Regions from separate parts of the Pseudarthrobacter sp. TAF60_1 genome, predicted to be linked through region 2. Evidence: riboswitches for the same ligand, from Rfam matches in the RefSeq annotation. Region 2 holds a riboswitch; the other holds the start of a gene.
The links. Region 2 has a riboswitch for thiamine pyrophosphate ahead of thiO (glycine oxidase ThiO). Riboswitches for the same ligand answer to the same signal wherever they lie in the genome.

Region 1 (5,194 bases), on a different contig from region 2:
TCGACCAGATCCCGACGTCGAGCAGTACAGCTCCGCTGTCCGCGGCCACAATGGCCGTGCTCCAGCCGCCCACCGCTGCCGCGATGATGAGGGGCCAGCCGCGTTGCCAGAGCAGGCGCAGCGTCAGTCCGGCGAGCGGGAAGAGCGCCAGTTCCGCGGCGAGCGCCACCGATGCGGAAACCCAGTCGATGGAGAGCGCCAGGACCACGGTGATGAGGAAGACGGCGCCGAATTTGGCCAGCGGGTTGGCGCGCGTCAGCAGGGCCTGGTTGCCGCTGAGCGTCAGGGCGTCCCTCATGCTGCCCCTGCTTCCTGACGGGCGCCGCCCCGCGAGGCCGGGCCCAGGCGCAGCTCGGTGCCGCCGAGGACTGCGGTGAATTCTTCGTCGTGGGTCACGGAGACCACGGACGTTCCGGCGTCGAGCAGTTCTGAGAGGAAGGAGGCGAGCTCGGCCCACGTGTTGGCATCCTGGCCGAACGTGGGTTCGTCCAGCACCAGCACCCGCGGGTGGGCCGCGAGGACGGTGGCCACCGACAGGCGCCGCTTTTCGCCCCCGGACAACGTGTACGGATTCGCATCCACCAGGTGTGTGAGGCGCAGCCGCTCCAGGAGTTCGTCCACGCGTTCCTCCCCGTACCCCAGGTGACGCGGACCAAACATCAGCTCGTCCAGCACCCGGCCGGTGACGAACTGGTGCTCGGGTTCCTGGAACACGGTGCCGATCCGGGAAATCAGCTCTTTGGCCTTCCATTTGTAAGGGTCTATCCCGGCACCTTGGGAAAGCTCGACGGCGGCGGACACCGTTCCCTCCACCGGCGCCAGGAGTCCGGCAAGCGTCAGCGCGAACGTCGATTTTCCGGCGCCGTTGGGGCCGGTGATGGTCAGGGCCTGGCCGGCGCGGACCTGGGCCGTGATGCCCGTTTGCACAGGCACCGGCGGGATGGTGCGGAAGCCCCGGCGGCGTGGCCGCTCACGGGACACGGCAAGCCGCTCGGCCGCCAGCAGCAAATCGCCGAAGTCAGCAGAACTACCACCGGATGTGCCGGCACGCGGACGGGTCTCGGGAACGTATCCCGGCACCCACACACCGGCGCGGATCAGTATGCTGCGTGCCTCGGCGAGCACCCGGTCCGGCGGCCCGTCCAGGAGCACGCCGGAGGTGCTGCCCGGGATGCCATCGGCCGCCCCGGCAGCCGAGCCCGGTTGCAGCACCACGATCCGGTCCACCAGGTCTTTCCAGACGGACACGCGGTGTTCCACCACCACCAGGGTGGCGCCGGTCTTGTCGAGGCAGCGGGCAACGGCGTCCCGGACTTCCAGGACACCGGCGGGATCGAGGTTTGCGGTCGGTTCGTCCAGCAGGATCAGCCCGGGCCGCATCGCGAGGATGCCGGCCAGCGCCAGCCGCTGCTTTTGGCCGCCGGACAGGGCCGACGTCGGGTGGTCCAGCGGGAGCCCCGCGGCGTCTGGTCCCGCCGCGCCCGGGACTCCGGCCGCACTGTCCGGGCGCCCGGCACTACGCAGCCCGACGTCGTCGAGCGCTTCCTCCACCCGCCGCCAGATCTCATCCCGCGGCACTGCCAGGTTCTCCGCGCCAAAGGCGACGTCGTCGCCCAGCCGGGAGAGGACCACCTGCGTTTCAGGATCCTGCTGCATCAGTCCGGCCCGGCCGCGCTGGCCGCGCGGCGCAACGCCGTCGATCAGCAGCGTGCCGGTCTCGTCGGCGTCGTCCGCTTCGTCACCCAGCACCCCGGCGAGCGCGTGCAGCAGCGTTGATTTGCCGGCGCCCGAGGGGCCCAGCAGCAGCACCCGCTCTCCGGGCGCGATGTCCAGGTCGAGCCCCTGGACGGCTGGTACGGCGCGGCCGGCGTGCCGCCAGCCCCAGCCACGGGCGGACACCGCTGCGGGGCGCACAGCGGAAACGCCGGCGTCGGAAGCGGCCATCAGTTGAAGACGGGCTCCGAGGATGCCTTCCGCGATGCGAAGGAGCTCAGCACACCCGTCTTCGCCAGGCCGCGGGTGGCGAGCCAGGAAACGGCGCCCGCGATCACGGCACCCGAGATCGCGCAGAAGACAATGTAAGCGGCTTTATCGCCGGCCTCATAGGCGATGTTCCAGCCCCACGGGAGGAAGGAATCGTTCAGGCCGCAGAAAAGTCCTGCCCCGGCACCGGCCAGCAGGGCGGTCGGAAGGTTGAACTTCTTGTAGGCGAAGGCGGCGAACACCAGTTCCGCGCCGAGGCCCTGCAGGATGCCGGAGATCAGCACGGTGGTGCCGTACTGCGAACCCATCATGAGCTCACCGGTGGCGGCCACGGCTTCGCAGAACAGTGCGGCGCCCGGTTTCCTGATGATGAGCATGCCCAGCACTGCCGGAATCATCCAGCCGCCGGCGATGAGGCCGGTCAGGGGCGGGTATGTCGCGTTCATCGGTGTGGAGACCAGCGCCGCACCCTGGTCCCATGCCCAGAAGATAACGCCGCCCGCAATGGCGATCAGAGCCGCCACTACAATGTCCACAACGCGCCAGCTATAGCTGGCTTTTTTGATTCCTACTGTTGTCATGTCAACCTCCTGAGGTACAGGAGGGGAGGGTGTTCTCGGTTGCCGCGCGGCCTGCGCCGTCCGGATCCGGACACTCTGAGAAGCTCGACTCCCTTGCGCCGGTACTAACCGGATCAGGTTCGAGGGTCTGCGGCTGTCCGCACTCTCAGCGCCCATCCACCGGCTGCATGACTGCAGTGCCCGACGGCGGCGCTCCCCTGTCGTAATTAATTCTGCCCTGATGGGCGTGACCCAGTTTACACCGCTGTAGGGGTAGATTGTGGGCCATGACTGCCGAACGATCCGATGTGACAGCGTTCGATCCCGATTCCGACGAGAACCAGCCGCCGGGGGCGCTCGAAGCCCTGATTGCACGAATCGACGCCGAGATCAGCGAGCTCCAGTTCCCGCGGTTCACGAAGGACGATTCCCTCAGCCTCGGGCTGCTGCTGGTGGAGCTCGGCAAGACCAGGAAGCTGCCCATCGCCATCGACATCACCAAGGGTGACCAGGTCCTGTTCCATGTTGCTTTGGACGGCGCCACCCCCAACAACGAACACTGGGTCCGGGCGAAGCAGCGCACCGCCGCCCGATACGAGATCCCTTCGCTGTTGGTGGGCTTGCGCGCCCGGCTGCGGGGCGGCCGGATCGAAGACCAGGGCTGGTATGACGAATCGGTCTATGCGGCCCACGGCGGGTGCTTCCCGGTTTACGTCACCGGTGTGGGCGCCGTGGCCACGGTGACCGTTTCGGGGCTGCCGCAGATGCAGGACCATGACCTCGTGGTGGAGGCCCTCCGGGAAATTCTGGGGTCCCTGCGCCCGGACTAGTGCTTGCCTTGTGCTGGCTGGCGGCCGGATCGCGTTAGGCTAAAGGCAGTCCCCGTCCCGGTCACAAGGAGTTCAAACCATGAACGTGCTCATCAAGCTGCTCGGCACCGGAATCAGCATCGGCGCCGGGTTTGTCGGCACTAAGCTGGTCAACGCCGTGTGGGAAAAGTCCACCGGCAACAAGGCACCCACGGGCAAGCACGAAGACACCCCCACGAGCCTTCGTTCGGCACTGACCTTCGCGCTGATCTCAGCCTCGGTCAGCACCATCATCCAGGTCCTCGCCAACCGCGGCACGCAGCGGGCCATCACCCGTTTCGCCAAGACCCAGGACATCGTCTAGCGAGTTTTTGTCCAGATAACGGCCGCTGTGCAGTCACCAGGCGGCATTATCTGGACAAAAACTCTTAGCCGTCGGACGCTTCGTCACGGGCGGATTTGGCCGCCTTCTGGACCACGGCCTCCAGATCATCGGAGCTGAGCAGCTCGCGGTGCATGTGCTTGGTGCGGTAGCCGGAGCGGCCCACCATGTGCGCGGACACCGGCACGGTCAGCAGCTGGAAAATCCAGGCCACCAGCAGCACCGGCCACACCCACCACGTCCGCATCTGCAGGCCGATGGCCGCCAGGAGCAGGAACAGCCCCAGCACCTGCGGTTTGGTGGCGGCGTGCATGCGGCTCAGCAGGTCAGGGAAACGGAGCAGGCCGACGGCGGCTGCCAGGGACATCAGTGCGCCCGCCACCAGGAACACCGCCGTCACGGTGTCAATCACGTTATCCACCAGGCTCGCGTCAGGACTCATGGGTGTGCTCCCGCCGGTCGGCCACGAAGCGCGCCACTGTTACGGAGCCGATGAAGCCGACTACGGACAGCGCCACGAGCAGCATCAGGTTGTTCAGGTGCCGGTTGACTGCCATGTCGATGCACAGCGCCGCGCCGAGGATGGCCAGCAGGACGTCGGAGGCCAGCACACGGTCCAGCAGCGACGGGCCCCGGGCGATCCGGATGATGGCACCGGCCGCGGCCAGTGAAAGAATGACTGCCGTGACAGCCAGGACAATCTGCATCATGCCGGGTTCTCCTGCCGCACTACTTCGAGTTCTTCCTTGCTGCCCATGATGCGGATCAGCCCGGCTTCGATGGAGCGGACCTCCTTGCGCAGGTTCTCCACATCCTCGGCAGTGCTGATATTGAGCGCGTGGAGATAGAGGGTGGACGTTGAACGGTCCACTTCCACCACCAGGGAACCGGGGATCAGCGAGATCACGTGGCCCACGGCGGTGACTATCAGGTCCTGGTGGCTCCGCAGCGGGACAGCGACCACTGCGTTGATCACTTTCGGTCCGCGGACGGCCGCCAAGTACATGACTTCGATGCTCGCTGCCGCCACCCGGGCGAGGAACCGCAGGACGAAAGGCACGGCGTGCAGGATGTTGAACCTGCCGCTGAGTTCCACCGGCGGCAGGTAGAACATCCGGGCTACCAGCACGGCCAGCAGGGCGCCGAAAAGCAGGTTGCCTGGACTGAAGTCCTGCCAGAGCGCACCCCAGACGATCACCAGCCACACCAGCAGGGGAATCTCCTGGCGCAGGGATATCCGGCGGCGGCTCATTCGCCCCCACCCGCTTTCAGCGCCAGGGCTGGAACTTGGGTGTCCTCACCGAGCACGGCCTGGATGTACGAGGACCTGTCCAGCATCTCCTGGGCCGCCTGGTCCGCGACCTTGAACAGCGGGCCGGCGAAGACTGTGAGGGCGACCCCAAGCACCACCAGGCCGAGGGTTGATCCCACCATGGTCCGGGGCAGTAGGGTCACGCTGT
Region 2 (5,194 bases):
TTCCGGCGCGGCCGGTGCGGCCCACGCGGTGCAGGTAGATCTTCTCGTCCTCAACGCACTGGTAGTTGATCACGTGCGTGACGTCGTCCACATCGATGCCTCGGGCGGCGACGTCGGTGGCTACCAAAACGTCCACCTTGTTGTTGCGGAAGGCCCGCAACGCCTGCTCGCGGGCGCCCTGGCCGAGGTCGCCGTGGATGGCGGCGGCGGCGAAACCGCGGTCCACCAGTTCCTCGGCCACCTTCGCGGCAGTGCGTTTGGTCTTGGTGAAGATGATGGTGCGGCCGCGGCCCCGTGCCTGCAGGATGCGGGCAACGACTTCAACCTTGTCCATGCTGTGGGCACGGTAGATGAGCTGGCGGATGTCGCGCTTGGTGAGGCCCTCGTCTTCGGGATCGGCCGCGCGGATGTGGGTGGGCTGCGTCATGTAGCGGCGCGCCATGGCAATGACCGGGCCGGGCATGGTGGCGGAGAACAGGAGCGTCTGGCGGACGGCGGGGGTGCCTGCGATCAGAGTCTCGACGTCCGGCAGGAAGCCAAGGTCCAGCATTTCGTCGGCTTCGTCGAGGATGACGATCTTGACGTTCTTGAGGCTCAGGTGCTTCTGCTTGTACAGGTCAATCAGGCGGCCGGGGGTTCCCACCACGATCTCGACGCCCTTCTGCAGGGCTTCCACCTGGGGCTCGTAGGCACGGCCGCCGTAAATGGTGGTGATACGGGCATTGCGCTTAACGGAGGCGGTCTGGAGGTCGTTGGCCACCTGGACGGCCAGCTCGCGGGTGGGCACGATGACCAGGGCCTGCGGTGCGCCGGGAACGGCGAGCTTGTCGAAACCGGCATCGTCCGGACCCACCACGCGCTGCAGCGCAGGGATGCCGAAGCCGAGGGTCTTGCCCGTGCCGGTCTTGGCCTGGCCGATGATGTCGTGGCCCGCGAGCGCCACCGGCAGGGTCATGGACTGGATGGGGAACGGGTGGGTGATCCCGGCGTCTGCCAGGGACTCGACGATGTCGGCGCGCACGTTGTAATCGGCGAATGACTTCTCCGCGATTTCGTGCGGCGTCTCGTCGGAGATGATGGTCTCTTCGGGTTCGATCGTTTCGATGCCGGAGTCGTCCGTCAGGAGCTGGTGGGTATGCAATTCACTCACAGGTGAGTTTCCTTATTCATTTGGGCATTGGCGCTGCCTGCTCAACGGGCCGGCCGATGTGGCCGCTCCGGAGCACGCTCGGGCGCGCAAGCAAATCCAGTGGAAGCCGATCGCGGGCTATCTAAATGCTGGCACTGGTGACCAGCGGGTCTGTCTCAAGATCGCGTAGGGGCGGGCTTGTTGAATTCAAAATAAAGGAAATCAACGACCGGGCATCCATTTCTACTTCTTCAGTCTAGCCGTACGGACCCCGAATCCCGGCTTTTGGCCGTGGAAACAAGGGCGGGCTGCTCAGGCCAGGAGCTCGAAGTGGACCGCACGGGCGGTGATATCGGAGGAGATCAGGCGCACCCGGACCTTGGTGCCTGATTCGAGGTCGCCGGCGCATCGGGCTGTCACGGCCGGTTCGGCGATCTGGACGATCCCCGAGGGGCCATTGCCGTTCTTCCCGTTCCCGCTCTTGCCGCCGTTGTTGCCGTTCTTAGCAACGTTGCCATTGTCTTTTTGCGGCTTCGACCCGGAAATGACAATGGCATCAAACTCCTGGCCAATGTGGTTGACCAGGAGGGCGGCTTCCACGGTGTCCAGGGCCATGCGTTCCATCCGGCTTGCCAGCTGGTCGGATGCCGCCATGATTTCCGGGAGGGTGGGCAGGGCTTCCCGCGCCCAGTCGGGGACCGGCCTGCCGTTGCTCAGGGCTTCGCAGATCACCAGGACGAACCTGTCGATGAGCCGCCGGAGCGGCGCCGTGGTGTGGGCATAGGCGGCGCCGATGGCCGACTGGATGGCGTCCTCAGGAACAGTGCCGTCAAAAGCGGTGTAGCTCGCACCGCGGAAAAGCATGCCTGCGGAATGCATGATGGCCAGTTGCCTGGGCTCGGTGGGATCGAGGCTGCGGAGGTACTCGCCGTAGCTGGTCTTCCCGTCCCACGGCTTGCCGAGGGCCACCGTCTGGAGCCGGAAATGCCGGAGCGAGCGCTCGTCAGGGGCGGGCATGGTACGCAGGACGCCAACCTTCCCCGCCAGCATCATGTCGGCTGCAGCCATTCCGGTCATCAGCGAAATCTGGGCATTCCAGTCCTCCACCGGAAGCTGGGGCGCCGCGGCAATCCGGTAGCCGCCGTCGGGCAGTTGTAGGATTTCCTGCTCCGGCATGTTCAGGCTGGCGCCGCCACGCTGACGCTCCAGTTCAACGCGCTTGAGCCCTACTTCCTTCAGGAGCTGCAGCACGGGGTTGGCCGTTCCGGCGTCGATCTCGGCCTGGACACCCTTATAGTCCAACTTGGCCCGGCTGCGGATAGTGGCCCGCTGGACGGACACGCTGCCAACGTGGGCGTCGTCGTCGAGCCCGAATTCCCAGACAAACGCGGCACACAGCTGGTGGGCCAGCAGGCTGCCTGCCTCCTCGCTGATGACCTCGGGATGCAGCGGAATCCGGCCGTCCGGGGCATAGAACGTCTGGCCGCGGCGGCGGGTCTCGGCGTCCAGGCTCCCGCCGGGACGGACAAAGGACGGCACGTCCGCGATGGCGTACAGCACCCGGTAGCCCGCGGCGGAACGCTCGATGAACAGCGCCTGGTCAAGGTCCGTGGACGACGCCGGATCGATGGTCAGGAACTCAACATCCGTCAGGTCAGCGGGCGGCAGCTGATGCGCGGCGACGGCTTCCTCGGCGTCGCGGACCGCCTCGGCCGGGTAAGGGCCGGGCAGTTCCAGCTCGGTCCGCAGGGCACTCAGGGCTGCCTCGAGAGCGTTGGTCTTCTCGTGGACGTTCGGGGCCAACCGATGATGGGACACAAAAGTCAGGTTAGCCCGATTTCCCTTGATCGCGCACGTCCCGCTCCGCTGCGCGGGGGATTCTCAGGAGCCGGACGCCTGATTGTTAGGCGGCACCGGCATCCAAGGCGGCCAGCAGGGCCCTGGCTGCGGCGGCGGGGTCAGAGGCTTCCGTAATTGCGCGGACCACAACGATCCGGCTGGCACCGGCTTCCACCACCTGCTCGACGTTGTCCAAGTCAATCCCGCCAATAGCGAACCAAGGCAAAGCGGCCTGGGTGCCGGTGGCAGCAACGGCGTCCGCTGCATAACGCACCAGGTCAAGGCCGACGGCGGTCCGGCCGGGTTTGGTTGGGGTGGCCCATACCGGGCCCACGCAGAAGTAGTCCAGGCCGCCGTCGGCAGTCACCGAGGAGGACAAGCGGATGGCGCCTTCCACCTGTTCGGTGGTGTGGGTGGAAAGCCCCACCACGGGCCCTGCCCCCAGCAGCGTGCGTGCGGAGGCCACGGGCAGGTCTTTCTGGCCGATGTGGAAGACCGGCGCACCGGACAGCATGGCAATGTCAGCACGGTCATTCACCGCCCAGAGCCGTCCGTGCCGGGCAGCGGCCGCTTGGAGGACGGCGAGCAGTTCCAGTTCCTCGGCGGCCTCGATGTCCTTGTCGCGGAGTTGGATGATGTCCACGCCGCCGGCGAACGCCGCGTCCACAAACTCGGCAAAGTCCCCGCGGTCGCGGCGTGCGTCGGTGCACAGGTACAACCTGGCGCTGGGGGGCAGGCCGGCGCCGGACTCCTGGACGGTGGGGTTGGGGAGGAAGCTGGGGGTGGAAGACACGTTCATGGAAACCACCCTAGTTCCCCTAAACTGGGCGTGTACTGCGGGAGCCCGTTGCAGCCGTCACAAAGCGGCCGGGCTGAGAGGGCGTCAGAGCCGACCGCTTGACCTGATCCGGCTAGTACCGGCGTAGGGAAGGAAACACATGGTCCCCCCATCCGGCGGCCCGGCCGCCAGCCCACCCGGCCTTGACGAGAGCAGTCCCCCCATCCTGCGCGCCGACGTGGCGGTGATCGGTGGCGGAGTTATTGGCCACTGCATCGCCTGGGAGGCGCGGCGCTCCGGCCGCTCCGTGGTGCTGATCGATGACGAACCGGGTTCAGGGGCGAGCTGGGCGGCCGCCGGCATGCTCGCCCCTGTCAGCGAACTGCACTACCAGGAGGAAGGCCTCCTGGAGCTGATGCTCGAGTCCTCGTTCCTTTGGCCGGCCTTCGCGGCAAACCTCGGCCGGGCAGGGGCAGGGGATTTTGGCTACCTGACGACGCCGACCCTCGCCGTCGGTGCCGACGCCGCGGACCGCCGCGCGCTGATGGACCTCAGGGCCGTCCAAGAGGCCAATGGACTGCAGGTGGAGCCGCTGACGGTCAGGGAAGCGAGGGGCAGGGAACCGCTGCTCAGTCCGGCCATTTCCTGTGCCCTGGCCATTCTGGCGGACCACCAGGTGGACCCGCGCAGGCTGATTGCATCGCTGCGGGAAGTCCTGGCCGGCCACGAACCGGGCGCAGGGACCGCCGTCGATGGCGCCCGTAACGGGTTCGCCGTTGATGACCGCGCCACGGCACTTCTCTGGGAGGGAAAGCGCGTCAGCGGTGTGAAGCTGGCCGGTGGCGGCACAGTCCTGGCGGGGGAGACCATCGTGGCCAACGGCCTTCAGGCGGCGGCCTTGGGTGGCTTGCCGGATTGGCTGCAGCTGCCTCTGAGGCCCGTTTACGGCGACATCCTGCGCCTCCGCGTTCCCCAGCACTTGCGCCCGTTGGTGACGTCCACCGTCCGGGGCCTGGTCCACGGCGTGCCGGTCTACATTGTCCCCCGGCAGGACGGCACGGTGGTGATCGGGGCAACCCAGCGCGAGGACGCACTTCCCGGCGCGGAGGACACCGGTGCAGCCCGCCGTGCCGTCACAGCTGGCCGTGCCGTCTCTGCGGGCGGCGTGTACCAGTTGCTGCGTGACGGGCAGGTCCTGCTGCCCGCCGTCGCCGAGCTGGAGCTTCTCGAATGCACCACGCGGGCGCGTCCTGCGACGCCGGACAACGCGCCGCTGCTGGGCCGCGTCCCTGCTCCCAGCTCAGGACACATTCCGGGGCTGATTATTGCCACCGGTTTCTACCGTCACGGAGTGCTGCTGGCTCCCGCAGCAGCAGCCATCTGCCGCGACCTGCTGGATGGCCGGAACGATCCGCGCTGGCAGGTTCACTCGCCGGACAGGTTTTCCA

Region 1: another riboswitch for thiamine pyrophosphate. It lies ahead of AB4Y73_RS15815 (ECF transporter S component); the one in region 2 lies ahead of thiO (glycine oxidase ThiO).

The regions. Positions count from the first base shown of each region.
Region 1 covers NZ_JBFRDI010000014.1:77,209-82,402, reverse strand. The annotation lists gene AB4Y73_RS15825 (energy-coupling factor transporter transmembrane component T family protein) at 1-298, opposite strand, end outside; gene AB4Y73_RS15820 (ABC transporter ATP-binding protein) at 295-1,944, opposite strand; gene AB4Y73_RS15815 (ECF transporter S component) at 1,944-2,564, opposite strand; TPP riboswitch at 2,637-2,773, opposite strand; gene AB4Y73_RS15810 (heme-degrading domain-containing protein) at 2,831-3,373, shown strand; gene AB4Y73_RS15805 (DUF4235 domain-containing protein) at 3,453-3,716, shown strand; gene mnhG (monovalent cation/H(+) antiporter subunit G) at 3,781-4,176, opposite strand; gene AB4Y73_RS15795 (monovalent cation/H+ antiporter complex subunit F) at 4,166-4,444, opposite strand; gene AB4Y73_RS15790 (Na+/H+ antiporter subunit E) at 4,441-4,986, opposite strand; gene AB4Y73_RS15785 (Na+/H+ antiporter subunit D) at 4,983-5,194, opposite strand, start outside.
Region 2 covers NZ_JBFRDI010000003.1:157,067-162,260, forward strand. The annotation lists gene AB4Y73_RS04310 (DEAD/DEAH box helicase) at 1-1,150, opposite strand, end outside; gene AB4Y73_RS04315 (RNB domain-containing ribonuclease) at 1,442-2,947, opposite strand; gene thiE (thiamine phosphate synthase) at 3,033-3,767, opposite strand; TPP riboswitch at 3,795-3,914, shown strand; gene thiO (glycine oxidase ThiO) at 3,907-5,194, shown strand, end outside.